2 regions of the Metabacillus sp. RB-C-LZQ-3-1 genome follow, and region 1 is predicted to be linked to the other one. Evidence: predicted binding sites of a transcription regulator. Region 1 holds the regulator's gene; the other holds the start of a gene.

Region 1 (16,083 bases):
TTGCGATTGTGATCGATAATGCTGGAACACCATTTGCAGAGATGTGAATCGCACCGGAATCTGTACCCCCACCTGCAATTGCATCAAATTGATACGGTATATTCAGTTCATCAGCTGTATCTGTCACTAAATCTCGCAAACCTTTATGTGAGACCATGGAAGCATCATAAAGAATAATTTGAGGACCTTCACCCATTTTACTAGCCGCTTCCTTATCAGAGATTCCAGGAGTATCCCCCGCAATTCCAACATCAACACCAAAGGCAATATCAGGCTGAATCATATTAGCTGACGTACGAGCTCCACGCAGACCAACTTCTTCCTGCACAGTACCTACACCATATACTACATTCGGGTGATCCGTATCTTTTAAGTTTTTTAATACATCAATAGCAATAGCACAGCCAATTCGGTTATCCCAAGCTTTTGCAAGCAGCATCTTTTCATTTTTCATGACAGTGAACTCAAAATAAGGAACAACTTGGTCACCAGGCATGACACCAAATTCCATTGCCTCTTCACGGCTTGATGCACCAATGTCGATAAACATATCCTTTATTTCAACTGGCTTTTTTCGCGCCTCAGGAGGAAGAATATGTGGAGGCTTAGAGCCAATAACACCTGTAACTTCACCTTTTCTTGTTACAATCGTTACGCGCTGCGCCAACATAACCTGTGACCACCAGCCACCTACTGTCTGAAAGCGAAGAAATCCTTTATCATCGATTTGTGTCACCATAAAGCCAACTTCATCTAAGTGACCAGCAATCATAATTTTAGGACCGTTTTCTTGTCCAACCTTTTTAGCAATTAAACTTCCTAAATGATCTGTCACAACTTCATCTGAATACGGAGATATGTATGTTTTCATTACTTCACGAACTTCCCGCTCGTTACCAGGAATACCTTTTGCATCTGTTAAATCCTTAAGCATTGTTAATGTTTCATCTAGCTTCGACATTATGTAGGCCTCCTTCAATTTCAATCATATTTATTATACAATAAAGGTTATTACGTAAGAAAATAACTTGATTATTAGTATCCCTGTTGTTGTCGCTTGTGATTCACTTCATTTTTCGATACATAAGCTTTCTCTATTTGCTCTGAAGTAAAACCTAATAATTTCCCAAGTAATAAATACTCTTCAAACATGTTTTTATAGTTTGAGACAGACGGATCCTGTTTAAAAATTGACACTGTTTCATAGACGATTAAAAATTGCTCTGTTAGCGTTTTATTTGATTCACGATCTTCAAAGTTCATATTAGTATCTATTTTCATTTCTAATCCTAGGGACAGGATAAAGTGAATACCATCTACATATTCTTCTAATATAATATCAGTAGAGGCAGGTGGCTTTAGGCTCCAAAATTTAAAACACCTGGTTTCATTCGCTAACTCTCCTATTTCTACTAATAAAGCCAGTACTTTACGGTCAACTAAATTTTCATTTTCAAGATTGTGTTGTGATTGTATTCTTGCATCCAATTCCTGCTGCATGTTAAATAGTATTGAAAAATTCATGAAGTATTCCTCCAACATTGTTCATTCTTTTAGAAAAACTTTGCTTGTCGCCAAGTCCTAATGGCGAAAGTCGTAGTTTTACTTATACTATCATCCATAAATTTTTTTTTACTTTCTGATAGTATAAAAAAATTATAACAAATTTATAAAAACATGGAACCTTTTCGATCTCTTATTCGTATATAAGGAAAATTGCCCTCAGGAGGGGTTTTACGATGATTGTCATATTACTACGTTTGTTGTTAATCGTCTTTATTGTATTTCTCCTTTATACAGGAATTAGGTATTTATTTAACCCCAAACGAAAACTTGAATTAGCACATGAGCAAAAGCAGTTTTATTTTTTAGATGATAAGGAAAATGTACGGAAAAATTTTCTGCTAACGTATAAAGGTGCATTATTTGAGGGAGAAAAGTATTTAGGAACAACGACAAATTCTTTTGAAGTAGTCTCCATCTTTATTTGGTCAAAGTCAACCAATGAATTACAGGGACTGACTTTAGAGGATTTCGAATACATTCAAGAGCAAGTAAAATTACAGTATCCTCATAGTAAAGTAGATTGGAAAAGCCCTATTAAGGAATTAATTTTGAAAAAACGAGAAAATTAATAAAAGAGCTTGAGAACTCATGTTTCTCAAGCTCTTTTTCAAATCTAATTACCCACAAACCACATTAAAATAGTGATCAAAGAATCTCTCTCGATCTACGCTTATTGCAACCTTTCTTTTGCCGATTTGACTTAGATGAAAATTCATCATTCCACGTTGATTCTCTTTTTTATATTCGACTTCAATAAAACCTTGTTGATATTTACAAAATCCAGGCTCAAACAAACTAGCAGCAGCAAGCGGATCATGAAAAGTCATATCATTATTTTGAAGCCATGGAGAGCCGAAGTCCTCAACAGCTTTCATTAAAGGTGTTGAAAACAAATCTTCTTTGTCACCTTTTTTCAGGACTAATTGTGTTGTAACATTTAGCCCAAAGGTTGTGTGATTTGGAACATCAGAATGATAGACGATAGATGATGCATGCGGGTCTACCCAGGAATTCCAATTTGACATTGGCATCTCCATTGTCGCCTCAAGATTTGATGAAAAAACACCGCTCATAATATGAAGTTCTTTTAAGAGCATTGGTATCTCTGGATCCACCAAAAATAATATGGCAATGTTAGTTAAGTGACCAATAGCTAAAAGTGAAATTTCATGCGGATTTTCACGAATCGTTTTCCGCATGAAATCGACTGCTTTATTTTTCACAAACGATGTATCATGCTGCCAATAAGCGAGTTGTTTTGCTCCATCTGGTGTTGGATAAAAAGTGCTAGGCATTATAGTATAGTCTGCACCTGCAACTATGGGGACGTGCTTCCCGGCTGCTTTACATATGGCATCTGCTATCATTGCCCTTTTTTCAACTTCCCCACCGACGGTTGAGATGCCCATTAGCTCACATAAAGGCTGACATAATAAATAAGCCAAACAAAGTGAGTCATCAATGTCTCCACCTATATCCGTATCAAGTAGAACTTTCTTTTTTAACATATATCATCAATCCTCAACAATTCATCATGCTCTTTCTCTCATAAAGAAATCATTCCATTTAATGAAAACTTGTTTCTCCCTAAAATAATAGAAAAGGATAAACAAGCCTGCCACAATTCCGACAAGTACTACAGGCGGCAATGCCTGAATCGATGCACCTAAAAACGTAAAACAAAGGGTTGAAGGAATATGTGTAAGGAAAGATAATTTCGTATAGCGGCCAAACGTTTTTGCTTTGTCTAATACACATAACGAAATAAGCGAAAAATTAATAAATGGGATCATTCTTAATATCATAATTTGCATGATAGAAAAGTTTGTATAAGTTCCTAACCATTTTTCTTTCATTTTCATTAACCGCTTTAACAGTGAAGGGAAAAGTTTTGAAATAAAATAAAAGGTGATGCTCGAACCTGTAAGTCCAATAACCGAATAAACGGAACCAAGCTGTGCACCGAAAAGAATTCCTCCTGCTACACATACAACGGCAACAGGAATAAATAAGAACTGCCTAATCATATGAAACAAAATAAAAACAAGAGGTGCAAAAAAACCAGTCGTTTGAATAACGGTCAACACAGCAGAAGTTGCTAGTTGAATTATCATCACCACTTTCTAAGTTGTGATTCATAGATGAGAGTCGTATTGATTCCATTTTACGAGAGCATTTTAAGTTTATGCCAATGAAATAGATAAATAAACAAGAAGTACGATATGGCCAAGAGCGATGAGCGGAAAAAGAACGGCAAAAGAAGAATGTTTTGTTTTATGTCGATAGACTCTCATTCCTATATATCCTCCGATCGCTCCGCCTAAAATAGCAACTAACCAAAGTGTTGATTCTTTTATCCTCCACTCTCCTCGTTTGGCACGTTTTTTATCAGAGCACATCAGGACAAAACCAATCATATTTAGTAAAAGATAATAACATAATAAATAAAGCATTTTATTCACTTCCTCTCTTGGAGTAATTCATTTGTCGCTTTAGTCTATATAATCATGATGAAAACCTATTTATTCTTTTAAAATGAAAAAAGCCGACCCTATCTAGAGTCAGCTCTCTCATACCGTTCGATTATTTGTTAAGCTGTGCTTTAGCAGCGTCTGCTAATTGAGCAAATGCTTTTTCATCAGAAATAGCTAAGTCAGCAAGCATTTTACGGTTTACTTCGATACCTGCAAGCTTTAATCCGTGCATTAAACGGCTGTAAGAAAGACCATTTACACGAGCAGCTGCATTAATACGAGTGATCCATAATTTACGGAAATCACGTTTCTTTTGACGACGATCACGGTATGCATACATCCATGATTTCATTACTTGTTGGTTTGCAACTTTGTATAATCTATGTTTTGAACCGAAATAACCTTTAGCTAATTTTAATACTTTTTTACGACGTTTACGTGAAACGATACCGCCTTTTACTCTTGGCATGTAAATTCCCTCCTATATTACGATGGTCCGATTATTTAAGATTGTCTAATAAATGACGAATACGTTTGAAATCGCCCTTGCTTACTACAGTTGATTTACGTAATTTACGTTTAGCTTTTGTAGATTTGTTAGCGAATAAGTGACTTGTGTAAGCATGTGAACGTTTAAGTTTACCAGATCCGGTCTTTTTGAAACGCTTTGCTGCTCCACGGTGAGTTTTCATTTTTGGCATAAGGTATTCCTCCTTAAGGGATTATTGCTTTTCATTTTTCGGTGCTAGAACTAAGAACATGCTACGACCATCCATTTTTGGATGAGATTCAATTGTACTTAAATCTGCACATTCTGCAGAGAAACGATCAAGCACCTTTTGACCGATTCCTTTATGTGTAATGGCACGTCCTTTAAAGCGAATAGAAGCTTTTACTTTATCGCCCTTCTCTAGGAATTTACGTGCATTTCGAAGCTTAGTGTTAAAGTCATGCTCATCAATTGTAGGGCTTAAGCGCACCTCTTTAAGGTTGATGATTTTTTGATTCTTACGAGCTTCTTTTTCTTTCTTTTGCTGTTCAAAACGGAATTTTCCGTAATCCATGATGCGACAGACAGGAGGCTTTGCATTTGGAGCTACTAAAACTAAATCTAGATTAGCTCTTCCAGCAATTTCTAAAGCCTCTTGGCGAGATTTAATTCCAAGCTGATCTCCGTTGGCACCGATTAGACGAACCTCACGTGCGCGAATTCCGTCATTTACCATCATATCTTTGCTAATAATTAGCCACCTCCAAGGTTTTTTCAAAACTGAATAGTGATTCTTAACACCGTTTTTGTAGATCTCGGTCTTTTTATTTTTAAAAAATAAAAAAGTGTGGATGCATAACACCCACACTACGATTGTATAAATTAACTATATCATCGTTACCTGCCAACTACAAACGGATGTGTCAATCAGGTGAGAAGCGGGTGCTTCTACTTGTTAATATAAAAGACTATTCAATTACCTTGAGAATTATACCATCAATGCAAAGATCTTGCAAGCGAATTATATATATATCTTCTAAACAACAAATGTAATTTTATCAGAACCATTCTGTTCTTGCAATAACTTTTTTTCGTTTATACATATTAAATCGTTGGAAAACTCCACCGATTTTTATTTATAATATCAGAATTTATAAGTTTTGTACTTAGTTTCGGTATCTAGCTCCGAAGCACAGGATGTGCAAGTGCCGTCGTTGCGACAGGACGTCGCGCTTTTAGACTGCCAGCGCCCAGCAACTAGGGAACTCCATACCCCTCCTTACGATAAGTCAACATCGACGCTTGCGCTCTTCGTGTTTCCTTTTCCCGACCTTAAGAGGTTAATAATTTGACTATACGTAGAAAGTCGGATAAGTCTCGCTATCCATTAGAGAAAAGATTACCCTTTAATGGAAGTCTCGCTTTATCTCATACGGAGTGCTCCAGTTCATACGTTGCTGAACAGGCGCTTGCGCTTTTCTTATGCTCTTTTTACTTCTTCTTGAATTTGCTTAACAAACTGTTCGAATGCGATCGTTTCTGACTTTTGCTCACCATACTTACGTACATTGACTGCAGTCTCAGCAATTTCATTATCTCCTACTACAAGCATATATGGTATTTTTTGAATTTGCGCTTCACGAATTTTATAGCCAATCTTTTCATCTCTTGAATCTAGCTCAACACGAAGTCCTGCCTCTTGAAGTTGTTCTTGAACCTTTTTCGCATAATCAAGATGAATAGCAGGAGAAACTGGAATGACCTGAACTTGTACTGGAGCTAACCACGTAGGGAAAGCACCTTTGTACTCTTCAATTAAAAATGCTACAAAGCGCTCCATTGTTGATACAACACCACGATGAATAACAACAGGTCGATGTTGCTTACCATCTTCTCCAACATAATTTAAGTCAAAGCGTTCTGGAAGTAAAAAGTCTAATTGAACAGTTGATAAAGTTTCATCTTTTCCAAGAGCTGTTCTTACCTGTACATCAAGCTTTGGTCCGTAGAATGCAGCTTCACCTTCTGCTTCATAATAGTCATGACCTAATTCATCCATCGCACCTTTTAACATGCTCTGTGCTTTTTCCCACATAGTATCATCATCAAAGTACTTTTCTTTGTCTTCTGGATCACGGTATGACAATCTGAATGAATAGTTTTCAATTCCAAAGTCTTTGTATACAGCTTCAATTAAACGAACAACACGAATGAATTCATCCTTAATTTGATCTGGTCGAACGAAGATATGAGCGTCATTTAACGTCATTCCACGTACCCGCTGTAATCCAGTTAACGCGCCTGACATTTCATAGCGGTGCATTGTTCCAAGCTCAGCAATACGGATTGGTAATTCGCGATAGCTGTGAATATCATTTTTATAAATCATCATGTGATGCGGGCAGTTCATTGGACGAAGCACTAAATCTTCATTATCCATTTCCATGATTGGAAACATATCTTCTTGGTAATGTTGCCAATGTCCAGATGTTTTATATAATTCAACACTTGCTAAAACAGGTGTATAAACATGCTGATAGCCCAGCCTTTCTTCTTTATCAACAATGTATCTCTCTACAATACGACGTATAGTCGCACCCTTTGGAAGCCATAAAGGTAATCCTTGGCCTACTTTTTGCGATGTTGTGAAAAGGCTAAGCTCTTTTCCTAATTTACGATGGTCACGTTCTTTTGCTTCTTCCAACAAACGTAGATGCTCATCTAAATCAGCCTTTTTGAAGAATGCTGTTCCGTAAATACGTTGAAGCATTTTGTTTTTACTATCTCCACGCCAGTATGCCCCTGCAACACTTAATAATTTGAATTCCTTAATTTTACCTGTTGAAGGAAGATGCACTCCACGGCATAAGTCAAAGAATTCTCCTTGTTCATAAATAGAGACAGCTTCACCCTCTGGGATTGCTTCTAATAGCTCTAATTTAAGAGGATCTTGGATTTCTTCGTAAATACGCTGTGCTTCTTCACGACTTACCTCTTTACGAACAATTTCAATATTTTCATTTACAATTTTTTTCATTTCTTTTTCGATGGCTGGTAAATCTTCAGGGGTTATCGCCTGTTCCATATCGATATCATAATAAAAACCATTTTCAATCACTGGTCCAATTCCTAGTTTAATGGATTGGTCTTTATACACGCGTTTAATCGCTTGTGCCATCAAATGTGCTGTTGAATGCCGCATAATCTCCAATGCTTCATCACTATCTTGAGTGACAATTTCAATTGCACCATCCTGTTGAATAGGTGTACGCAAATCAATTAATTGACCATCTATTTTCCCTGCAAGTGATTTTTTTCTTAAACCAGGGCTAATGGATGCCGCAATATCCTCAGTTGTGGTACCTTTTGCAAACTCCTTCACAGCTCCGTCTGGAAACGCAATTTTTATAACGTCTGACATCCTTGTTCACTCCTCTTTGAAATGTAGAAGCGCCTTAATCAGCCCTTTCTAGGGTCTAGGCGCTGGCAGTCAAAAACGCGACGTCAATCACCTTGACTGCACTTGTACTTCCTGTACTTCGGAACTAGACATTGACACTAATTAGAACCTTAGCATCAAAGTTTTGCTCCAAAAATAAATAAAACTCGCCCCCTATAAAAAGGGACGAGTTTAATAAACTTAGTCAATGGATCGTGGTTCCACCCTTGTTCCCAAAATCTATAAATAGCAATAATTAATGTATTCGTAAGCAACATTAATAAGACTTTGGCTTTAACATCGATAACGGGAAGTCCGTCAGTTATTAATTAGTTACAGGATAACTGTTCACAACTGAAGTTTAAAGGTGGTAAGTTTGTTCATCGTGTTAGGAAGGTTTCAGCATTTCCTTCCCTCTCTGGGAACCGTATAAACAAGCTCATGTCCTTATCATTACAGATCTTTTTTTCAATTATTTCGTATTATAAATTGTTTTCTCGACAAAATCAAGATGAATTTCCCCAAATATGTACTTCATTCTATCCATAAAAATCTTCCAAGCGGTGAATCGTTACTCTTTCTTCAAAAATATTTTGGATTGTTTGGATCATACCATCAAAAGAATCATTTGCATAGAGAGAAATCTTTAAAGGAGCCATGGAAACCAATGGAGCTAATAACTTTGAATCTATATGCATTGGATGTTGGTAAACAAAGTCTTTATCAATCAGCTTTTTCAATTCAGCCTCAGGTATCCTGCACTTGTTTTCATTATAAACTAGATATTCCCGATCACACACAAGATGAATGGTTGGAATTTTGCTTTTATTTTCACACAAATATTCCCGTAAACTTTGAATAAAATTTTGATACTCCTGCTCCATCTTGTACTCCTCGATGGCAATTTCCACATATTCTCGTAAACTATGTAGATATTTTTGCAGACGAAATTTTTGAAATGATGAATAGGTAAAATACAAATCCGGCCGTAAGAACTCTTCTAGTGCCTCTCTTACAAAATGCTCTCTTGGTGCAAGTTGCTGTACCTTCGGAATTTCATCCCGCTCTCCCTCTAATATTGATTGAGCAATATGTAAAATCTGTTGTTGCTCCTCTTCTTCTGAGAAATAATACAACTCTTTTAGCATGTTCAGGATCAAATGATGCTCTTTATGGCCAATAATAAATTGAATTAGACCCGGTATAACAAATTGTTCAAGTGCGATATCCCAAGATTTCGGGTTAATTTTTATACATTGATTATTTACTAATTGAAGCTCAGATAAAAACGTTTCAGAAATTGAACGAAAAATTGAATACATCGTCCTTGCCTCTTTCGGAGACCCAAATAATATCTCAAGCATGTTTGTCCCCCCTATTTGCCAGCACTTCAATTTATGTATATGGGGGGACATCTTCATTTAGAAGTAAAGAAATCGGCTAGGAAAAACAAATAAATCGACTACCCCTTGCTTTTAAGGTAGTCGATCATTAGAAAAACACGACTTACCGCCAAGAATGGCGGAAGTCGATGTCTTTTCTTATACTTTAATCCTTTAATATAGTTAAACTTTCTTCAAAAATAAAATGAACAAATTGTAATAAGGCTCTTTACCCTCTTCGATTTCTTCCAATCAGTTCAATTGGGGTTGTCATATGTTTTATTCGCTCCATAATCCTTGCAGCTTTAACAGGTTCTTCTTCACCACGCTGTGAAATAGAAAGGTGATGCTGAAGTTGCTTTAAATTGAAATTAGATGATATAAAAATAGGCAGATTTTCAAGCATTCGATACTGAAGAATAGTTCCAAGAACTTCGTCTCGCGCCCAGCTCGATACTGATTCTGCACCTAAATCATCAAGCATCAATACGGGAATTTTTTTCACAGCATCGAGCTTTTCATCCAATGATGCGTTCTGAAATGAACCTTTTAATTCTCTTATAAATTCCGGGACGTAAACGAGCATTGAAGCTACTTTATGTGAGGCAAGTTCATTTGCTATTGCGCCTAAAATATACGTTTTTCCGACTCCAAAGGAACCATACAAATAGATGCCTTTTGGGCGGTCTCCTCTATTATAGGCTTCAACAAAATCTTGAGCCATACTAATGACCTGCAGACGACTTGTTTCCTCAACATCAACGTCTATCTTATCAAATTGAGCTTCAAGAATGTCCTTTGGAATATACATGCTTTTAATAAGTGCTTCATTTTTTTTCCGCTCATCCTGAATTTCTTTTGTCGGACATTTATCGTACTGGATATCAATTATGCGGCCTTGTATCATTAGACGAGGATGATAGCCTTGCAACAAATTTTTACATTCAGCTAAAGATGGGCATTCTTCACAGTTTTTACTCTGATTAATAAACTCATAAAGCTTCATTAAGCTCCTATTAATCATTCCATCTTCAATTTCTGTTGAGTGCTTGGCAATAAAAGCTTGTACATCAGGATTATTTAATACCTGCTTCTTCAAATCATTATACCGTTCACTAAAATCAGGTCTACTTGTTAACTTCTTCAATGATTTGCTCATGTGCTCCATATTTTAGTCATTCCTCCCTTCTGTGGTTTCACTGCTTTTATTATCCTTGTATTTTTTAATTCGATCAAATAATTTTTTCTTTTCTAATTCGAATTGTTCTAATTGTTTCTTATCTACTTGTTCCTTCTTCTGGGGTTTTTCTTGTTGATCATTTTTCGTTTCATCATCCTTCAGCCATGAAGGAAGTTGTTCCTTTCGAATAGGTGCTCTTTGGTTTGATGATTTTTTCTTTGCCGTCGTTTTTTCTTCTGCCCATTGTTGATATTGGCGATGTTCCTGTTTAGCTAAATCCATTGCATCCTTCACGGTTTTAATGTGTTTCCTTGTCCAATGGCTTGCAATTTTTTGAACATAAGCTCTTGTAAGCTTCATATCTGTTTTAAGCATGACGTAATAGATCAGTACATTCACGACCCCTGGCTCGAGCTTCTGTTGAACCATAACCTCTTCAATGATCTGCAAATCACTTACAGATGGAGGTATACCACCAGCAACATCTGTTAAAAACTGTCTTGGTGAAATGGTTTCTAATTGATACATCAATTCTTCTTCTTGTGATAATTGTTTTTTATCAAGGTTCGACCGTAATGAAATAGGCTGTTTCTTATCAACAAGATTCGGTAATTGATCTCCAACTTGAAATTGATACCAATCTCTAGCTGATTTTCTAAGCAATTCTACATCAATCATATCATCCTGGTCTAAGCTGGACATAGCAACATTTTTCATGTCAATTGCACTAATACCATACAAATAGGATAACTTTTTGATCACCTCTTTAACTGGAGGTGTAAAAGCTTTTGGAGAAATAAGAGCCTCAGATAAACCCGAGAAGAATAAGTCGAAGTCAAATACAGCATCTGATATATCTAATGTGGCACGACTATCTGTTTGGAGATATTCCCTCTCATTTTCAAGTGTTAAGTCATCCATTGTTTCCTGGTTTACTCTGCCCATCATTTCTGCAGACCGAACGGAATCAAACACATCATCAAACGATTTGGTGATTTCTTTTATTCCCTCTTCCATTTGATCATCTGAAAAAAATCTTTTTAACTGTAAAAATTTATTTCGACCAACACGATTATATAGATAAATATTCAATACACCATCCTGAAAAAACTCATTCGGTCGAATAGGCGCCTGCAACTCATATATATATCTTTTTACACCATCAATTTCATCTATATATGTTTTCAAAAGCCCGAGGCCTTCTAATTTCAAACGTTCTTGATAGATTTCCCGTAAATTGCTCTGCATGATCGTCATTAAACTGTGATGCGTTGTTTCAACACTCCATAGACGATTTTGCTCTAATTCTCCCCATAAAGTCATATAAAGACTAAAGCATTTTGACCCTATTAATGGCTGATAAAGTAGTGTGACGATTTTTCGATCTAAGTCTTGTAGAACTGATTTACTTTTAACCGTATATCGATCAATAGCGAGCAGTTCCTTCCAATGCTGTTCCATACCCTTCAACCTTTCATGCCTATAATTAGAAAAATAATCCACTGAAAAAAGAGCTGAAGGATCCCTCCATTAGCTCTTTTTTCATTTATCTTACTTTCTTTATAAGGTCAGTCAATTCCTCGATAAATACATTTATATCCTTAAACTGCCGGTACACTGATGCGAACCGAACGTATGCAACCTCGTCAATTCTAGCGAGCCTGTCCATGACCATTTCGCCAACTAATTTACTATTCACTTCGGAAACACCTTGATTTCTAAGTTCCTTTTCGATTTCATGAACAATATCTTCTAACTTTTGCAAAGGAACTGGTCTCTTTTCACACGCTTTAATTAGCCCTCTTAGGATTTTTTCCCGACTAAACTCTTCCCTTGTTCCTTCTTTCTTTACAACAATTAGAGGAAATTCTTCTACCTTTTCAAATGTTGTAAAACGATATTGGCACTCCTCACATTCACGGCGTCTGCGAATCGATCTTCCTTCATCTACAGGTCTAGAATCCAATACTCTTGTCCCATTATGCTGACACGAAGGACATTTCATATGACCAACTCCTTCTACACGTCATATATAGGTCTATGACCCATATTTTATTTTCCACTTTTTCCAGTACCTACAAATGTTTCTTTTTGATCCAGCTTTTTATATAATTCAAGAATGATTTTTTTACTATATCCAAAGTCTGTTGGTAACACAGTATTTGTCGTAGCAGTAAGATCAACAGCTGTTTCAAAAGGACGCACAGAAATAACCGTTACAATTAAAAATGCCTTTCTAGGACGATCAATGTTCACGCTCATTTCTCCACGTTCTTCTGATACAGAGGTAACTGTCATTCCAGGTGTTTGCTCGATCAATTCCTTTACTGATTGAAGTGCTTTCTTATTTGTTGTTTTATAATAATGGCTTTGCAAGTCTGGATTATAATGATTTTCCCTTGTTTCTTGATGAGTACTAAAAAAATCTTTTATTTTGTTCATAAAACTCATTGTTAAATTCCCCTTTATTCATTATTTTTCCCTTTATGTATGAAAAGTTATTCTATTACTATCATACTGAAATTTTCCGATAATAAAAAGAGGTGCAGATTAAATAATCCGCACCTCTGAATGTTTTCTTTCAAATTAAAGAGCTTTTGCTTTCGCTTGCTTTACTTGTACAGGTCCCATACCTCTTGGGATTTCGATATTTTCACGAGTTTGTGCACCTAATGATTCTGCAATATGGTCTGCAGCAATATTTGGATTTAAATCACCACATGTGTAAACATCAATACTTGCATAACCATGCTCTGGAAAACTATGAATGGTTAAATGGGACTCGGAGATAATAACAACTCCACTTACTCCTTGTGGGGCAAATTTGTGGAAAGCAACCTCTCTTATTTCTGCACCTGACTTTAATGCCGCATTTACAAATGTTTTTTCAATGTAATCCATGTCATTTAACTTATCAAAATCGCATCCCCATAATTCTGAGATTACGTGTCTACCCATTGTTTCCATAATTCATGGATCCCCCTTTAACTATTTTTTTACATGAATTCTTCGCGAATGGTATGTGTAACTACCACGGGGGAAAGTTAGTCCAGAGAGGTCCTAACCCTTTAAGTAGCCTTAACACCTTGGCTTTGATAAGAAGTTCACGAAAAATAGTATACTTTGTTTGTATATGTTTTGCAACACACTTTTTGAAAAAATATTTGCTACATCTAAGTTAAAGGGGTTTCATGCAGCATGAAGTTACATTTATTACTTTTTCCATAGGGAGCTTAAATATCCCTTAAATCCTTATACACCTAATAACGGAGACATACTTTTTTCTACCATTTTAGCCAAATCAACCACTCTGCAGGAGTATCCCCATTCATTATCATACCATGCCAACACCTTTACCTTATGTTGATCGATTACAATGGTCGATAAGCAATCGACGATTGCTGAATAAGGATTTGTATTATAATCAATAGAGACTAAAGGCTCTGTAGAAAAATCAAGAATTCCCTTTAGTGATTTTTGTGAAGCTAACATAAAAGAGTGATTAACTTCTTCTGCTGTAACAGATTTCTCCAGATCAACGACCAAGTCAACGAGTGAAACATTCGGTGTTGGGACTCTCAGTGCCATTCCATGTAACTTACCTTTCATTTGAGGTAATACAAGTTCTATAGCCTTTGCAGCACCAGTCGTAGTAGGTATAATGGATTGTCCGCACGCTCTAGCTCTTCTTAGATCTTTATGTGGATTATCAATATTCCTTTGATCATTTGTGTATGCATGAACTGTCGTCATAAGTCCATTTCTTACTGTAAATGCTTCATCAAGCACCTTTATGACTGGTGCAAGGCAATTTGTTGTACATGAAGCATTTGATATGATTGTATGCTGATTTGCATCATACACATGTTCATTAACCCCCATAACGATCGTTACATCTTCATTTTTCCCAGGAGCTGTTAAAAGGACTTTTTTCGCCCCAGCCTTCACGTGTAACATGGCTTTTTCTTTTTTATTAAATTTTCCGGTTGCTTCAATAACTATATCAACATTTAATCGCTTCCATGGAAGATCCTCAGGATTACGTTCATCTAGTAATAATACTTTATGTCCATTTACAACTAAATAATCTTCCATTCCAATGACTTCGCCTTCAAAGGTTCCATGATTTGTATCATATTTAATTAAATGGGCTAGAGTCTCTGCTGGATAACTTGCATTAATTGCCGTTATATTTAAGCCTTCTGTGATTGCACGTCGAAATACCATTCTTCCTATACGACCAAATCCATTTATCGCTATATTTGTAGACATAAAAAATCTCCCCTCACTATATATGACATACTAATTTTATATAACTTACAATTAGTATAACACATTTAATACTAATAAGGTTCATTTATTTCTTCAAGTACAAGCATTTTTTTACTAAATATATCCGCCAATCATTAAAGTGTTTCACAACAAAGAAAAAAAGAGACTATTATTAGTCTCTTTCCTTTAAATCCACTTATTTAGAACAGCTTTTAGCTGTGTGTGTGTATATTCTAACGAACCATTATTATCAATGATTTCGTCAGCAAGCTTTCTTTTATCCTTTAAGGGGAGTTGTGATTGAATACGGAGTTTGGCCTCCTCTTCCGTATAATCATTTCGTTCCATTAAACGTTTTAACTGGGTTTGTTCATCCACATACACAAGGATTGTTTTATCAACCAAATAGGTTAGTTTGCTCTCAAATAATAAAGGAATATCTAATACAACTGCACTTGATTTAAGCTCTTTTTCTTCTTTTATTTGTTGAAGCATTTCTTTGCGAACTTCCGGATGAACAATTTCATTTAACTGTTCCCGTTTTTTCTGATCACTAAAGATTAAGCTGCCGAGCTTTTCGCGATTCAGAGTATGATCTTCCCGCAAAATCCCTACACCAAAAACTTCAACAATTTTGTTATATGCAGGTTTTCCTAACTCCACAACATCTCTTGAGATTTGATCGGCATCTACAACAGTTATACCCATTTCCTTTATCATATTTGAAACTGTACTCTTCCCACTTGCTATTCCACCTGTTAGTCCAATGACAACTGTCACAGCGTTTAGCCTCCATTTGCTTATAATTTCCATATCCCTATAATAATGAGAATAATCCCTGGAAGGCAAGAAAATTTATCCATCCAAGAAAACCTTGAAAAAATATGTCCTGATTTTATGCCAAATGAAACAAATAGAGAACTCATACACGCTACAAGTACACTCATAATAATTGGAGAATATCCTAATAATGCGGCACCAATTCCAGCACCAAAGGCATCCAATGATAAAGCTACACCAAGTAAAAAGGCTTCAACTCCTGTAATTGTTCCCGACTTATCTATATCCGCAGTCATCGGCTTTCTGAGTATGTTAATCACAATTCCAAAGGTTTTGATTTCGAAATTAATGATCGTTTTTTCAACTTCTTCTTCCTCTCCAACTTCCTTTGTCGGTCGAAAAAATTGATATAAAACCCATGCTCCAATGAGCATTAAGATTAATCCACCAAGCTTTTCTGTGATATAGATAGGGAATATTTTTGTTAACAATTCACCTAG
Region 2 (16,083 bases), on a different contig from region 1:
TGAGCCGTTAAAAGAGATTGAGCCAATTGCCCATACTGGCAAAAGTATGTTTATTGTTTCATCAAATCCTCTTGCTTTAGGTGCATTAACACCCCCTGGAGCATTTGGTGCTGATATTGTTGCCGGAGATGCACAACCATTTGGAATTCCAACAGCATTCGGTGGACCACATTGCGGTTATTTTGCTGTAACAAATAAATTGCTTCGAAAAGTACCAGGTCGTCTTGTTGGTCAAACAACAGATGAAAACAGAAAAAGAGGGTTTGTTCTAACTCTTCAAGCACGTGAACAGCATATACGACGAGACAAAGCTACTTCTAATATTTGCTCAAACCAAGCATTGAATGCTCTTGCTGCTTCTGTAGCTATGACGGCTTTAGGTAAGCAAGGTGTAAAAGAAATGGCAATCCAAAATATTCAAAAAGCGAATTATGCGAAAAGAGCATGTTTAGAAGCTGGTTTAGAGGTTCCGTTTGATCAGCCAATCTTTAACGAATTTGTTGTGAAGTTATCGAAGCCTGTTTCTGAAGTAAATAAACAGCTTTTAGAAAAAGGAATCATCGGTGGATTTGATTTAGGTAAAGTTGATCCTGAGTTAGAAAATCATATGTTAATTGCAGTCACTGAGCTTCGTACAAAAGAAGAAATTAACACATTTGTAAAGGAATTGGGGGATGGCAATGAGTAATCAAGATCAAGCATTAATTTTTGAACTAAGCAGAGAAGGCCGTATTGGATATAGTTTACCAGAGCTTGAAGTTGAAGAATTGTCATTAGATAAACTTATCCCCTCTGACTATATTCGTACGGAACAAGCTGAGCTCCCAGAGGTTTCAGAGCTTGATATCATGAGGCACTACACGGCTTTATCAAAACGTAACCATGGTGTTGATTCTGGATTCTATCCTTTAGGTTCTTGTACGATGAAGTATAACCCTAAAATCAATGAGAATGTAGCACGTATTCCTGGTCTTGCGCATATTCATCCATTACAAGATGAATCGACTGTTCAAGGTGCAATGGAGCTTTTATTTGACCTGCAGGAGCATTTAAAAGAAATTACTGGAATGGATGAAGTTACTCTCCAACCTGCAGCAGGTGCACACGGTGAGTGGACTGGTCTTATGATGATTCGTGCCTATCATGAAGCCAATAATGATTTAAAAAGAACGAAGGTTATCGTGCCTGATTCAGCGCACGGAACAAATCCAGCATCTGCAACAGTAGCTGGTTTTGAAACAATCACAGTTAAATCTGATAAAAATGGTTTAGTTGATTTAGAGGACTTGCGCCGTGTAGTTGATGATCAAACAGCTGCTTTAATGTTAACAAATCCAAATACGCTTGGACTTTTTGAAGCACACATTTTAGAGATGGCTCAAATTGTTCATGATGCAGGTGGGAAGCTTTATTATGATGGTGCAAACCTGAATGCTGTTTTAAGTAAAGCAAGACCAGGGGATATGGGATTTGATGTTGTTCATCTGAATCTTCATAAAACATTTACTGGTCCTCACGGTGGCGGTGGTCCTGGTTCAGGCCCTGTTGGTGTCAAAGCTGATTTCATTCCGTATTTACCAAAACCAGTTTTGGTTAAAACTGAAAAAGGCTATCATTTTGATTATAATCGACCACAATCTATTGGTCGTGTGAAACCATTCTACGGTAACTTTGGAATCAATGTTCGCGCTTATACGTATATTCGCACAATGGGACCTGATGGTTTAAAGGCTGTAACAGAATACGCGGTATTAAATGCAAACTATATGATGCGCCGCTTAGCGCCATACTATGACCTTCCGTTTGATCAGCATTGTAAGCATGAATTTGTTTTATCGGGAAAACGCCAAAAGAAGTTAGGTGTTCGTACGCTTGATATTGCTAAGCGTTTATTAGACTTTGGTTATCATCCGCCAACGATTTATTTTCCGTTAAATGTTGAGGAATGTATTATGATCGAACCTACAGAAACAGAATCAAAGGAAACGCTTGACTCCTTTATTGATGCTATGATCCAAATCGCAAAAGAAGCGGAAGAAACTCCTGAAATTGTTCAGGAAGCACCGCATACAACTGTCGTAAAACGACTAGACGAGACAACTGCAGCTAGAAAGCCAATTTTAAAATATCAACGCTAATGTATTAAAAAATGACCTACTTTTAATGATGTAGGTCATTTTTTAATACTATCAGAAAATATGATGTTGGATCATATGTTTTCCTACGATTCATGCCGAAAATATAATGATTCTCCAAGATTATGACTAGTTTTTAGAACCTTTGTCGAGAGGAAGGAATTAGATACTTAGTTGATAGAACTAATAGTATTAAGAAAATTAGACAAAGGTTGGTGTTTAGATTGGCAGCAAAATACGTGACGATTTCAAAAGCAGCTTCATTAATCGGTGAAAAAGCTTTTGTGTTAAAGCAGTGGGAGGAAGATTTTTGTGATCTTATTACCATAAAAAGAGATGAAAAAAATGTACGATTATTTACTGGAGAAAATATTGAGTTTTTTCAAAAAATTAAAGCCTATAAAGAAAGAAACTTAGATAATGAGACCATCAGACAACTTCTTCAACAACAGTCTGCAACAGCCCGTACAGGCCTGAATAGCCAAGATGTAACAGAGTTAAAAGAAACTCTATCAAAAATCACTTCATTAATTGAGTCGAATCAAATTAAGTCAATGTCACAGATGGATGAGCGACTTGACCGACTTGAAAAAACAGTGGTTTCAACTGTCTCAGAAAAAATCAGTGAAACTGCTAAACTTCAAACTGAGATAGCTCGTTATGAGTTTTCAGATCTCCAAGATATGATCACAAGCTTAGAGGTCACAGCAGAGGCAGAAAGAGAGTCTTTTAAAGAAGAAGTTCTACATGAAAGAGAATTAGCACAACGTAAAACAGATGAGCGTGAAGAGCGCTTCTTAGCTTTTGTTAGGGAGCATCAAAATAAACAAGAGAGAATGAAACAGGAAAAATCAGGACTAGGGATTTTAAAACAGATCTTGAGTTTTGCTAGGTAAAAAAGGCCGCTCAAATGAGCGGCCTTTTCCTATGTATGTTCTATTTTTTCTCGATTTTTATTCGCTTTAGCTTGTTATCTTCGACACATAAAATGTGAAAATGAAGGTGCTGATATTCATAGGTTTCTCCGGCCTCTGGGAAACGTCCTAATTCTTTAAGAAGAAATCCTGTCAAAATATCTTCTTGTTCAGGTATTTTCGTTTTAAAGACTTCATTTAATCGTCGCAAGGCTAATTTGCCATTACAAATAATAGAATCTTCGGTTATTTCTTCAATTAAAATCTCTTCATCCAGATCTGTTTCATCTTTAATTTCTTGGCCGATCATAGCTTCGATAATGTCTTCATGGCTTATAATTCCTTTTGTACCACCATATTCATCGAGAACAATCGCTAAATGTCTTTGTTTCTTTAGCATTAGCTTAAAAACGGTTTCGATTGAATGAAATTCGAAAACAAAGAGAGGATCATCATCTATAAAATCTTCCAGCTTTTTGTGAGGTTCTAAAGACCAAGATAATAATGATTTTGAGTGAAGAACACCGATGATTTCATCCATACTTTCCTTGTAGACAGGATAACGTGTGTGACTGCCCTCTAGAACGATTTCACGGGTTACTTCAAAAGTAGAGCCTGATGCAATCCCTTGGATTTCCGTTCTGGGTACTTTCAGTGCATCGCGGACATCTAAATCATAAAAATCAATCGCTCCCTTTATCCGTTTCCTTTCATCCGTTTGAAGGATTCCTTCGGAGGTGGCAATGTTAACCATTGTAATGAGTTCTTCTCTTGAAATTGAAGCTGTTTTTTCCTCATCCTTTGAGAGGCTATTAATGACAATTCTCGTAAACCTTGATAAAAGAAAGATCAATGGTTTAAAGACGAAGATAATGATACGAATAACAGGGAAAACCGTATAGGCTATTTTATCTGCGAATGTGGCAGCAATAGATTTTGGTAAAACTTCAGCAAATATGATTAAAACGACAGTTAATACCCCAGTAGCAACCCCAACACTAATACCATACTCAATAGCAATGATCGTAACAAGGGTTGGCAGCATAATGTTCGCGATGTTGTTTCCGATTAAGATTCCCGTAATCAGTTCGTCGGGCTTTGAAACAAGATCGAGTAATTTTTGTGATTTCTTATCATTGTTATCAGCCCTTGTTTTTAATTTCATTTTGTTCACGGCTGTTAACGCTGTTTCACTACCTGATAAGAAAAAAGACATAAAAAGAAAAAACACTATGGCAATAATCAAGATTTGATTCCTCCAACATATGATACATTTTTATTTCGTTTCTTGATCTTATCTTACCTATTTTTCCCCTGGAAGTCGATAAATGTGTCACCTAATGAAAAAAATGAAAGAAGCAACTGACTTTACTCATCCAGATAATGGATGGTTTGATGTTAGTTGCTTCTCGTAGGATTTCTTCCATTATTTTTTCTTTATTTTACCGGTCCAGCCTTTAAACCCGCCCTTTAAACAGTATAAATTACTATACCCTTTACGCTTTAACATTTGTGCAGCACGACCGCTACGTACAGTATTTTGGCAGTAGAAGTAAACTGGTTGATCAGGTCGAATTTCTTTATAACGTTGGCGTAGCTGAGAAAGCGGAATATTTCTAGCTCCTAGAATATGGCCGCCTTCGAACTCATTCGGCTCACGAACATCAATTAATTGGGCTTTACGATAACCTGAACGAAATTCTTCCTCTGTAAGTTGCTTCATTATTTTACGTTGATAGAAAAAACTAAATGCAGTGTAGGCAATAAGGGCAGCTGCCAAGATGATGAGTAGAATGGTTGATGTTGTCAATATTCTCGACCCCTTTATTTATTGGTTATATCATTGTAAGTTCATAAGAACTCATATACAGACTTCTATTATTATATAAGAGCTTTTTCAAATTGTCATCAGGTTCTATGCATTATTATTTTCTTCCGTATAAACTTCTGCTAGACTTAGAATGTAAAAAATTAGACAAAGAGGGTTGCAACATGGCGAAAGAAGTTTGGAGATATATCGATTCTGGTAACTGTTCACCAGCCTTTAATATGGCTTTGGACGAGGCGCTTTTAGAATGGCATAGTGAAGGAAAGATTCCTCCTACGATTAGATTTTATGGATGGAATCCGGCAACACTTTCAATAGGCTACTTTCAAAAGGCTGAAAAAGAAATTGACTTAGTTGCAGTTAAAAAATACGGTTTAGGATTCGTTAGGAGACCAACAGGTGGTAGGGGTGTTCTTCACGATCAAGAGCTTACATATAGTGTGATTGTATCTGAAGAACATCCAGAGATGCCCAAAACAGTAACAGAGGCATACCGTGTTATTTCTGAAGGGATCTTAGAAGGCTTTAAGAATCTTGGACTTGATGCATATTTCGCGATTCCGCGTACAGATGAGGAAAAAGCAGGTCTTAAATCACCGCGATCAGCTGTATGCTTTGATGCTCCATCTTGGTACGAGCTTGTTGTAGAAGGACGTAAAGTAGCAGGAAGTGCACAAACTCGCCAAAAAGGAGTTATATTACAACACGGTTCGATCTTACTAGATCTGGATGAAGATATGCTTTTTGATTTATTTAAGTATCCAAATGACCGAGTGAAAGAAAGAATGCAAAGAGCGTTTAAAAACAAGGCTGTTGCAACAAATAGCCTTCGAAAAGAGCCAGTAACAATTGAAGAGGCAAAAAAAGCTTTTAAAGAAGGCTTTGAAAAGGGTCTGCAAATAGATCTTGAGCCTTACGAGTTAACTAGTGAAGAATTGGAATATGTAAATCAACTCGCAAAAGAGAAATATGAAAGTGATGAATGGAATTTTAAAAGATAATGATGGAGGATGTGATCTTAGGATTACGTCTCAGACTGTTGACAAACGCTCGCTTTCTTCGCTACTTACCTTGCTGCGGTGCTCATTACCACCCCTGGTAACTCCGCTCCTCCCAAGGCTTCGTGCCTCGAAAGCCAAGCGCTAGCAATCAGTCTGAAGGGCTAGCAATTTTACTTTGTCTACACACTGGGACGTGATCTTGGGATTACGTCTATTTCCATGTGACAGAGGTTGGACTTGTAGAAATTTGACGAAAGAAAATTTTTATTCTGTTATATGGAAAACGTTGATTTCAAAGGTTTTTATGATATACAAATAGATGCAAGTGACAAAATTCTTCAAAAATCCCCTTTTACAAGTCGAAACCATCTCAAATCTCTTAAAAGCTTCCTTTTTTAATAAGTTATCCATTTGACAAAAGGAGAAATAGTTGACCTTAAAACTATATATAGTATTATTTATCAAAAAGTAAACACTATATGTTGAATTGTAGGGTTGTATATGATAAATTTAATCAGGAGATTTACAAGAAAGATAGATAGAGGAGTTGTTACAATGACAGTTGTTACTGAGCAAAAGATGAGCGTAGATGTGGAGAAGCTTAACAAAGATATCGCTGCCTTTCCACAGGTTCATCCTATTACTGATGATATGAAATTAACACATAAGGGTGTTTCGAGACTTGTTATGCTTGATCGTTACACATTTAAAGATACGGAAAAAATTACGTTATCCGAAGGAGACTTTGTTGTTTTAACGATCAAAGAGGACCCTAAATTCCCGGCAAGAGGGCTTGGGTTTATTAAAAGTATTGATTGGGAAGCAAAGACGGCAAGCGTACTAGTTGATGAAGAATACAGACACTCATTAGACAAACCTGAGGAAGTGGAGACAGGGATCGTAAAACGCTCGTTAGATGTCATTGAAAAACCACTTGAAATCTTTTACGAACAAATAGCGAAACGTAACGCAACAGGACTAGCATCGGTAGAAAAAACAGAAGAAAAACGCCAAGAATGGTTCGAGAAGTTTTATCAGGAGCTTGTTAATTTAAACTTTATTCCAGCAGGACGTGTTTTATATGGTGCAGGTGCTGGAACAGAAGTAACATATTTTAACTGCTATGTTATGCCTTTTGTGAAGGATTCGCGTGAGGGGATCTCTGAACATCGTAAGCAAGTAATGGAGATCATGAGCCGCGGTGGTGGAGTAGGAACAAACGGTTCGACACTAAGACCGCGCAACACATTGGCAAAAGGTGTAAACGGTAAATCATCTGGATCTGTATCATGGTTGGATGATATCGCGAAATTGACTCATTTGGTTGAGCAAGGAGGAAGCCGCAGGGGAGCGCAAATGATCATGTTGGCTGACTGGCATCCAGATATCATTGAGTTCATTATCTCAAAAATGCAAAACCCTAGAATTCTACGCTTCCTAATTGAAAATACAAATGATGAAGCAATTAAAAAATACGCTCAAGATAAATTAAAATTCACACCGCTCACCCAGCAAGAAATTGATATGTATCAAGGAATTGTTAATTACAAACAAATTCCCGGGACTGGCGGATTTAGCGAGAAGATTATTAAAGACGCTGAGTTGAAGTTGCGTACAGGCGGTACTTATAGTGTTCATAATTCTGAGTTTTTAACAGGAGCGAATATATCTGTTACCTTAACAAAAGATTTTATGGATGCAGTAGAAAACGATGCTGAATATGAGCTGCGATTCCCGGATGTTGAAAGCTATAACCAGCAAGAAATGAACGATTATAATGAAAACTGGCACAAAGTTGGAGATGTTCGAGAGTGGGAGAAACAAGGTTATAAAGTACGAACATACCGTAAAATCAAAGCAAAAGAGCTTTGGAACTTAATCAATATCTGTGCGACATATTCAGCAGAGCCAGGAATTTTCTTTATTGATAATGCAAACGACATGACAAATGCGAAAGCATACGGCCAGCAAGTAGTTGCGACAAATCCTTGTGGTGAACAACCGCTCGCACCATATTCTGTCTGTAATTTAGCAGCGGTGAACCTTGCGGAAATGGCGAATAAAGAAACAAAAACGGTTGATTTTGATAAGCTTCGTAAAACGGTTGAAGTTGGTGTAAGAATGCAGGATAACGTCATTGATGCAACACCATACTTCTTGCCTGAAAACAAACACCAAGCGCTTGGTGAGCGCCGTGTTGGACTAGGTGTAATGGGCTTACATGATCTTCTTATTTACTGTGAAACAGAATATGGTTCTGAAGAAGGAAATGTACTAGTTGATAAAGTGTTTGAAACAATTGCAACAACAGCATACCGTGCTTCAATTGAATTAGCGAAGGAAAAGGGAAGCTTCCCATTCTTAGTTGGTGAAGAAGAGGCAGAAACAAATCGTCTTCGTGAGGCCTTCACACAAACAGGGTTTATGCAAAAAATGCCTGCAGATATTTTAGAGGGCGTAAAAGAATTCGGTATTCGTAACTCACATCTATTAACCGTTGCTCCGACTGGATCCACTGGAACAATGGTTGGTGTTGCAACAGGACTGGAACCTTACTTCTCATTCTCTTACTTCCGCAGTGGACGACTTGGGAAATTTATTGAGGTAAAGGCAGATATCGTTCAAGAGTATTTAGATCAACATCCGGAAGCAGATGCAAACAACTTACCATCTTGGTTTGTATCAGCTATGGAATTAGCACCTGAAGCACATGCAGATGTACAATGTATCATCCAACGTTGGATTGATAGCTCTATTAGTAAGACAGTAAATGCTCCTAAGGGCTATTCTGTTGATCAGGTTGAAAAAGTGTATGAGCGTCTATACAAAGGCGGAGCAAAAGGTGGCACTGTCTACGTAGACGGCAGCCGTGATACGCAAGTATTGACACTTAAAGCAGAAGAAAATACATTTGATGAGAATGAAGAAGTTGAAACAACGGAAAAAGGGAAAGTTGTTCTTGTCGATACAATTAACGATCTTCGCTCAACAGATGTAACGATAGGCAATGAAGTTGGCAATACATGCCCAGTTTGTCGTGAAGGTACAGTTGAAGATTTAGGCGGCTGTAATACATGTACGAGCTGTGGTGCGCAATTGAAGTGCGGACTCTAATATGTATGAGAGGATCTGACAATGTCAGGTCCTTTTTGTATACCTACAATATTAAAGAACTAACACTTAAACTTCATAACGTACCTATAATTGCCTTTTCTTCCCTACAATACCTTGTCACGGTTAACAAACTCATGTAAAATTGTAATGATTTCGTTAAATAGATCGGCAATTGGAGGGAACAACATGCCAACACCAAGTATGGAAGATTATATAGAACAGATTTATTTACTTATTGAAGATAAAGGGTACGCTCGTGTTTCTGATATAGCCGAAGCATTGGCCGTACATCCCTCCTCTGTTACAAAGATGGTTCAAAAATTAGATAAAGATGAATACCTCATATATGAAAAGTATCGAGGGCTTGTTCTAACAAATAAAGGGAAGAAAACAGGTAAACGTTTAGTTTATCGCCATGAACTTTTAGAGCAGTTTCTTCAAATTATCGGTGTTGATCAAGACAAGATCTATGATGATGTTGAAGGGATTGAACATCATTTAAGTTGGAATGCAATTGATCGAATTGGAGACTTAGTTCAATACTTTGAGGAAAAAGAAGAAAGAATCAATACACTTCGTAAAATACAAAAGAATAATGAAGATTCATAAAAAGCGATGGGAAGTAGATGCCACTACGACCCATCGCTTTTTTATTTATAGCAGAGCCTGCAGGATAAAGTTTTAAAACGAATCCTGTTTAGGCCTTATGGCACTCTTAATTAAGGAAATATTATATTAATTATTATTTTAATAAAAAGAATACATAAAAATATACAAGTCACTTATTCATAACTAGAATGGTAGAGTTTAATCCTTTAATAAGCATCAGCTTTAATGCGTTAAACAAAGAAGTGAAATCATTGTCGAACGAAATTTAAGTATAAACGACCGATTATGACAATGAGTATAAAAGTAATATGCAATAATATTCAGTACTTTCATTATATTTTAATAATTTAACATTTTGACAAAATAATGGTGGTGAAAAATTGAGTAAACAACCAATACTTCAAATAAGAAATTTAAGTGTATCTTTTAAATCTGAAAAAAAAGTAGTGCCAGCAGTAAAAGATATAAGTTTTGATTTAAACAGGGGAGAAATTTTAGGAATTGTGGGAGAGTCTGGGAGTGGAAAGAGTGTAACATCCTTAGCGACAATGGGGTTAATACCTAGTCCTCCAGGTTTGGTTGAAAATGGTGAAATTTTGTTTGAAGGGAAAGATTTGATCAAACTTAGTGAGAAAAATATGAGAAGGATTAGAGGTAATCAGATATCAATGATTTTCCAAGAACCAATGACCTCATTAAATCCTTTGTTTTCAATTGGAAATCAATTAGTAGAAGCATTACGATTACATACTGATTTAACAAAAAAAGGCGCAAGGATGCGAGCGATTGAATTGTTGAAATTAGTAGGGATTCCTCGAATGGAGGAAATTGTAAATGAGTATCCGCATCAATTGTCTGGAGGAATGCGACAAAGAGTTATGATCGCTATGGCGATGGCCTGTAATCCTCGAGTCTTAATAGCAGACGAGCCCACGACAGCTCTTGATGTTACGATTCAAGCCCAAATTTTAACACTTATGAAAGAACTAAATACTAAGATGGATACCTCTATTATTTTCATCACACATGATTTGGGTGTAGTAGCAGAAATTTGCGATAGGGTACTTGTTATGTATTCAGGACAAATTGTTGAACAAGGTGATGTTAAGACGATTTTAAAAGAACCAAAACATCCTTATACAAAGGGATTAATAAAATCCATTCCAAATATTAGAGGGAAAAAAGAGCGCTTATATAGCATACCTGGCCATGTTCAGAGACATGGAAGTTTGCATCAGGGGTGCCATTTTGCTCCACGGTGTGAGGATGTGTATGGTGAATGTCTGGAAGGAGCCCCAAGCTTATATAAAATGATGAAGGAAGGACATGATGTAAGGTGTTTCTTACATAAAAAAAGTGGGGAGGTGGATAACGATGACCGAATTTCTTCTTCAAGTTGAGGGACTAAAAAAATATTTCCCGATAAATAACGGAATTCTTGGGAGAGAAGCGGGGGAAGTTAGGGCAGTTGATGATGTATCCTTCTATGTGAAGAAAGGGGAGACTTTAGGCATTGTTGGAGAAAGTGGATGTGGAAAATCAACAACAGGTCGTCTCCTAATGAGATTAATAGAGGCCAGTGATGGCAAAATCGTATTTGAGGATAAAGAGATAACGAGAATGACGAAGACGGAATTAAGGAAAATACGAAGAGATATCCAAATGGTTTTTCAAGACCCTTATGCATCCTTAAATCCAAGACACTCGATTGAAAAAATTTTGGAAGAGCCTTTGATTGTCCATCGAATAGGGACAAAAAAGGAAAGAAAGAAAAGGGTAAATGAGATGTTAGAAATTGTCGGCTTAAGCAGCTACCATGCCAGAAGGTACCCACATCAGTTTAGTGGTGGACAACGTCAAAGAATTGGGATAGCAAGGGCTCTTATGACAAAGCCAAAATTAATTATTGCGGATGAACCTGTGTCAGCTTTAGATGTATCGATTCAGGCCCAAGTATTAAACCTTATGAAGGATATTCAGGAGGAATTTCAGCTAACATATATTTTTATTGCTCATGACCTTGGTGTTGTTCGCCACATAAGTGACAGAGTAGGAGTGATGTATTTAGGTAGATTGATTGAATTAGCAGACAGCGAAGAACTTTATAAAAAGGCTATGCATCCATATACAAAAGCACTGTTGTCTGCAGTGCCGATCGCTGATCCTGATGTTATTCGTCACAACATTCCGCTAACAGGAGAAATGCCAAGTCCTTCAAACCCGCCTTCAGGATGTGCTTTTCATACAAGGTGTTCAGATTGTATGGACATTTGCAAATCAATTAAACCTAATGATCAAAACATTGATGGTCATTATGTTGCTTGTCATTTATACAATCGCTGACAAGTAGCATTTATGATAAATAAATAATGGGGGTATGAAATGGAGATGAAAAGGAAAATAAAGTGGTTACTAGTTTCATTGTTAACACTGAGCATGCTGTTAGTTGGATGTAATGGTAATACAAATCAAGAAGCGGGTGGAGAAGAAAAACCTTCAAACAATTCGGAAACCAAAAAGGACACGCTAGTGTTTGGGCGTGGAGGGGATTCTACATCACTAGATCCTATAACAACAACTGAGGGGGAAACATTTAAAGTAACGGAGAATATTTTTGAAACATTACTAGAGTACGGTGAGCAAGATACGACATTACATCCTGGTCTTGCTGAATCGTGGGAAGTGTCAGACGATGCCTTAACTTACACATTTAAGCTCCGTCAAGGTGTTAAGTTCCATGATGGTACAGATTTTAACGCAGATGCCGTTGTTTTTAACTTTAATCGTTGGATGAATGGGAATGCTGATGATTTCCCTTACTACACAATGTTTGGTGGGTTTAAGGGGGAAGAAGGCCATGTTATTAATGAGGTAAAAGCTCTAGACGAGTATACGGTTGAATTTACGCTGAATCGTCCTCAAGCTCCATTTTTAAAAAATTTAGCCATGTCACCATTTGGTATTGCAAGTCCGACAGCTGTTGAGGAACATGGTGATAATTTTAGAAAAAATCCAGTCGGTACAGGTCCGTTTAAATTTGTAGAATGGAAGCAAAATGACCGAATTGTACTAACAAAAAATGAAAACTATTGGATGGAAGGGTTTCCGAAGTTGAATCAAGTGATATTCCGGGTTATTCCTGAAAATACGGCAAGGCTAAATGCTTTAACTAACGGAGAAATTGATTTGATGGATGGTGTGAATAATTCTGATGAGGCAACTGTCACTAGTAATGACCAATTACAATTAATTGAACGCCCATCTATGAATGTTGGATACTTAGGCTTTACGACAAATCGCCCGCCATTTGATAATAAGCTTGTTCGTCAAGCATTAAATCATGCGATTGATAAGCAAGGAATTATTGATGCATTTTATGGTGGCAAGGCGGAGATGGCGAAGAACCCAATGCCACCTTCAATTGAAGGGTATAATGATGAAATTGAAGACTATCCATATGATTTAAAAAAGGCGAAAGAGTTGTTAGCGGAAGCTGGATATCCAGATGGATTTGAAATGGACCTATGGGCTATGCCTGTAGCAAGACCTTATATGCCAGAAGGAATGAAGGTTGCTGAAGTTATTCAAGCATCTTTCGCAGAAATTGGTGTGAAAGCAGAAATTCAGTCAGTTGATTGGGCAACATATCTAGAAAAAGCAACAAAAGGGGAATTTGATGCATACATGTTAGGTTGGACCGGTGATAATGGTGATCCTGATAACTTCTTATATACCCTCTTAGATAAAGATAGTATCGGAAGCAACAACTATTCCTACTATAGCAATGACGAACTTCATGATGTATTAATTAATGCTCAAAAAGAGACTGAACAAGATAAACGTAATGAGTTATATAAGCAGGCTCAAGAGATTATTCATGAAGATGCACCTTGGGTCCCGCTAGTTCACTCTACACCTTTACTAGCAGGAACAAGTGATATTGTTAATTACTTTCCACATCCTACCGGCTCAGAACCATTAACAAAGGTTGAATTTAAATAATGATGTTAGAGATGGGGAGACTTTGTCTCCCTTAGATCGTTGATTACCATAAAAATAGTATAAAAAAGTACATTTTCTCTCTCCTAGTAAATCTTAATCCCTATGTGACTTTAACCTTAAAAGCTAGATGCAATATTTTTTTCTCCTCTATAAAAAGGAGGCGTATAAAACCAAAACCGACATGTTAATAAAAAAGAGGTGAGCATATGTTGTCCTATACAGTTCGTCGAGTGTTTTCGCTCATACCTGTTTTGTTTGGAATGACATTAGTTGTATTTGCGATAATTCGCGCAATTCCTGGGGATCCAGCACAGGTTATTCTTGGACAAAAAGCTACGAAAGAGGCGATTGCAACATTAACAAAGGAATTAGGTTTAGATAAGCCCTGGTATATCCAATATGTAGATTATTTACAAGCTCTTTTTACGGGAGATCTCGGAACGTCCTTACGGACAAGGGGGCCGATAAATGAGGAAATATGGGCATATCTAGCTGCAACCATTGAACTTACACTTGTAGCCATGATCATTGCGATCTTTATTGGAGTCAATGCAGGGATTATCAGTGCGTGGTTTTCAAATTCTTGGTTTGATTATCTTGCCATGATATTAGCGTTAATTGGCGTGTCACTGCCTATATTTTGGCTCGGTTTAATGGAGCAATGGGTGTTTTCAATTGAATTAGGGTGGTTACCTTCAACGGGAAGGGAAGATGTAAGAAACCCGATAACAGCCATAACGAATATTTATATAGTTGATACAATTCTTCAAGGCAGAGCAGATCAATTTGTACAGGTTATTCAGCACCTCATCCTTCCAAGCCTTGCTCTTGCTACAATTCCAATGGCTATTATCGCAAGAATGACACGTTCTACCATGCTTGAAGTAATGAAATCAGACTATATTCGTACTGCGAAAGCAAAAGGATTAAATATGTTTTGGGTTGTATATAAACATGCGTTAAAAAATGCCATTATACCCGTTTTGACAGTTATTGGTTTACAGACAGGACTCCTTTTAGGAGGAGCAATTTTGACTGAAACAATCTTTGGGTGGCCTGGAATTGGTCGTTATCTTTACGATGCCATTAGTTACCGTGATTACCCGGTGATTCAATCAGGAATTTTAATTATCGCAGCCATCTTTGTTTTCATTAATCTAATTGTCGATCTATTATATGCCCTTATCGATCCGCGAATTAAATATCATCAATAACAAAAGAGGGGGATATCCATGGCGGAGATTATGAAGAATAAACCACATATTTTGAATCCGATAGCAGAAGAACAGGTTACACCACCCTGGAAAGAGGCATGGCAAACCTTCTGTAAAAATAAATTAGCCTTGATTGGATTAAGCCTTGTCATTTTTTTCCTCATTTTAGCGTTACTTGCACCAATTATTGCACCATATGGATTTAAAGAACAGGAATTGTCCAAACGATTATTAGCTCCATCAAGTGAACATTGGTTTGGGACCGATGATTTTGGAAGAGATATTTTTTCTAGAGTCCTTTACGGTGCAAGAATATCTCTTTGGGTCGGCTTCTTTTCTGTATTAGGTTCTGCAATAATTGGTACATTTCTTGGTATTATTGCGGGTTATTACGGAAGATGGGTTGATACAATCATCTCAAGGATATTTGATATTATGTTAGCATTTCCTAGTATATTGCTAGCTATTGCGGTTGTAGCTATTCTTGGACCATCCTTGCAAAATGCGCTGATTGCTATCGCCATTATTAATATCCCTAATTTTGGACGTCTCGTCAGATCAAAAGTTCTGAGTGTAAAGCAAGAGGAATACATAATGGCAGCAAAAGCAGTTGGGATGCGGGATAACAGAATTCTTTTTCGGCATATTCTACCGAATAGTATGACACCGATCATTGTACAGGGGACACTAGCGATTGCAACAGCTATTATTGAAGCAGCTGCATTAGGTTTTCTTGGTTTAGGAGCTCAAGCACCAAATCCTGAATGGGGGAAAATGTTATCTGATTCAAAACAGTACCTTATGCAGGCACCTTGGACGTTGTTCTTTCCAGGTCTAGCCATTATGCTTACGGTTCTAGGTTTTAATTTAATGGGAGATGGATTACGAGATGTTCTTGATCCAAAAATGAAAGAGTAACAATGATTGAGTGGATTTTCTTAAAGATATAAAAATAAAAGTTTTAATAAATTTCAAAAAACTCCTAGTTGTGGGAGTTTTTTTTTCTCCATGAAATATTGAATAACAATTGGCTTTCTAATAACAATTCGATTGGTCTATTTTCCTTTCTCTCCTCTTACACTATAAATGAGGAAGGTGAGGAGAAATGCAAATAGATGGCGTATTTTCAGGCGGTGGAATAAAGGGATTTGCTCTGATTGGAGCATATGAAGCGATTGAAAAAAGCGGATTTGAATTTAAACGCCTTGCAGGTACAAGTGCTGGCTCCATAATTTGTGCGTTTGTGATGGCAGGTTATAGAAGCGA

Evidence for each region. The regulator NrdR, encoded in region 1, represses ribonucleotide reductase genes. The targets are predictions, from matches to a motif close to AACACNATATATNGTGTT.
Region 2: a site for NrdR is predicted at 6,317-6,334, ahead of AC4GZ8_RS08750 (vitamin B12-dependent ribonucleotide reductase). Genes of this name have one in related genera too.

The regions. Positions count from the first base shown of each region.
Region 1 is NZ_JBZFLI010000019.1:6,368-22,450, reverse strand. Features, by position in the region: gene AC4GZ8_RS21795 (M42 family metallopeptidase) at 1-961, opposite strand, end outside; gene AC4GZ8_RS21790 (dUTP diphosphatase) at 1,036-1,524, opposite strand; gene AC4GZ8_RS21785 (sigma-w pathway protein ysdB) at 1,743-2,135, shown strand; gene AC4GZ8_RS21780 (nucleoside hydrolase) at 2,184-3,074, opposite strand; gene AC4GZ8_RS21775 (TVP38/TMEM64 family protein) at 3,099-3,680, opposite strand; gene AC4GZ8_RS21770 (DUF1294 domain-containing protein) at 3,750-4,019, opposite strand; gene rplT (50S ribosomal protein L20) at 4,150-4,509, opposite strand; gene rpmI (50S ribosomal protein L35) at 4,541-4,741, opposite strand; gene infC (translation initiation factor IF-3) at 4,763-5,284, opposite strand; ribosomal protein L20 leader region at 5,364-5,490, opposite strand; gene thrS (threonine--tRNA ligase) at 6,011-7,951, opposite strand; gene ytxC (putative sporulation protein YtxC) at 8,509-9,333, opposite strand; gene dnaI (primosomal protein DnaI) at 9,581-10,519, opposite strand; gene AC4GZ8_RS21735 (replication initiation and membrane attachment family protein) at 10,523-11,992, opposite strand; gene nrdR (transcriptional regulator NrdR) at 12,078-12,536, opposite strand; gene AC4GZ8_RS21725 (cytosolic protein) at 12,584-12,982, opposite strand; gene speD (adenosylmethionine decarboxylase) at 13,118-13,498, opposite strand; gene AC4GZ8_RS21715 (glyceraldehyde-3-phosphate dehydrogenase) at 13,784-14,803, opposite strand; gene coaE (dephospho-CoA kinase) at 14,990-15,583, opposite strand; gene ytaF (sporulation membrane protein YtaF) at 15,604-16,083, opposite strand, start outside.
Region 2 is NZ_JBZFLI010000004.1:244,568-260,650, forward strand. Features, by position in the region: gene gcvPA (aminomethyl-transferring glycine dehydrogenase subunit GcvPA) at 1-688, shown strand, start outside; gene gcvPB (aminomethyl-transferring glycine dehydrogenase subunit GcvPB) at 681-2,138, shown strand; gene AC4GZ8_RS08730 (MerR family transcriptional regulator) at 2,360-3,031, shown strand; gene AC4GZ8_RS08735 (CNNM domain-containing protein) at 3,072-4,295, opposite strand; gene AC4GZ8_RS08740 (rhodanese-like domain-containing protein) at 4,476-4,859, opposite strand; gene AC4GZ8_RS08745 (lipoate--protein ligase family protein) at 5,042-5,878, shown strand; gene AC4GZ8_RS08750 (vitamin B12-dependent ribonucleotide reductase) at 6,434-8,992, shown strand; gene mntR (transcriptional regulator MntR) at 9,179-9,601, shown strand; gene AC4GZ8_RS08760 (ABC transporter ATP-binding protein) at 9,982-11,001, shown strand; gene AC4GZ8_RS08765 (ABC transporter ATP-binding protein) at 10,976-11,944, shown strand; gene AC4GZ8_RS08770 (ABC transporter substrate-binding protein) at 11,990-13,603, shown strand; gene AC4GZ8_RS08775 (ABC transporter permease) at 13,810-14,817, shown strand; gene nikC (nickel transporter permease) at 14,848-15,735, shown strand; gene AC4GZ8_RS08785 (patatin-like phospholipase family protein) at 15,923-16,083, shown strand, end outside.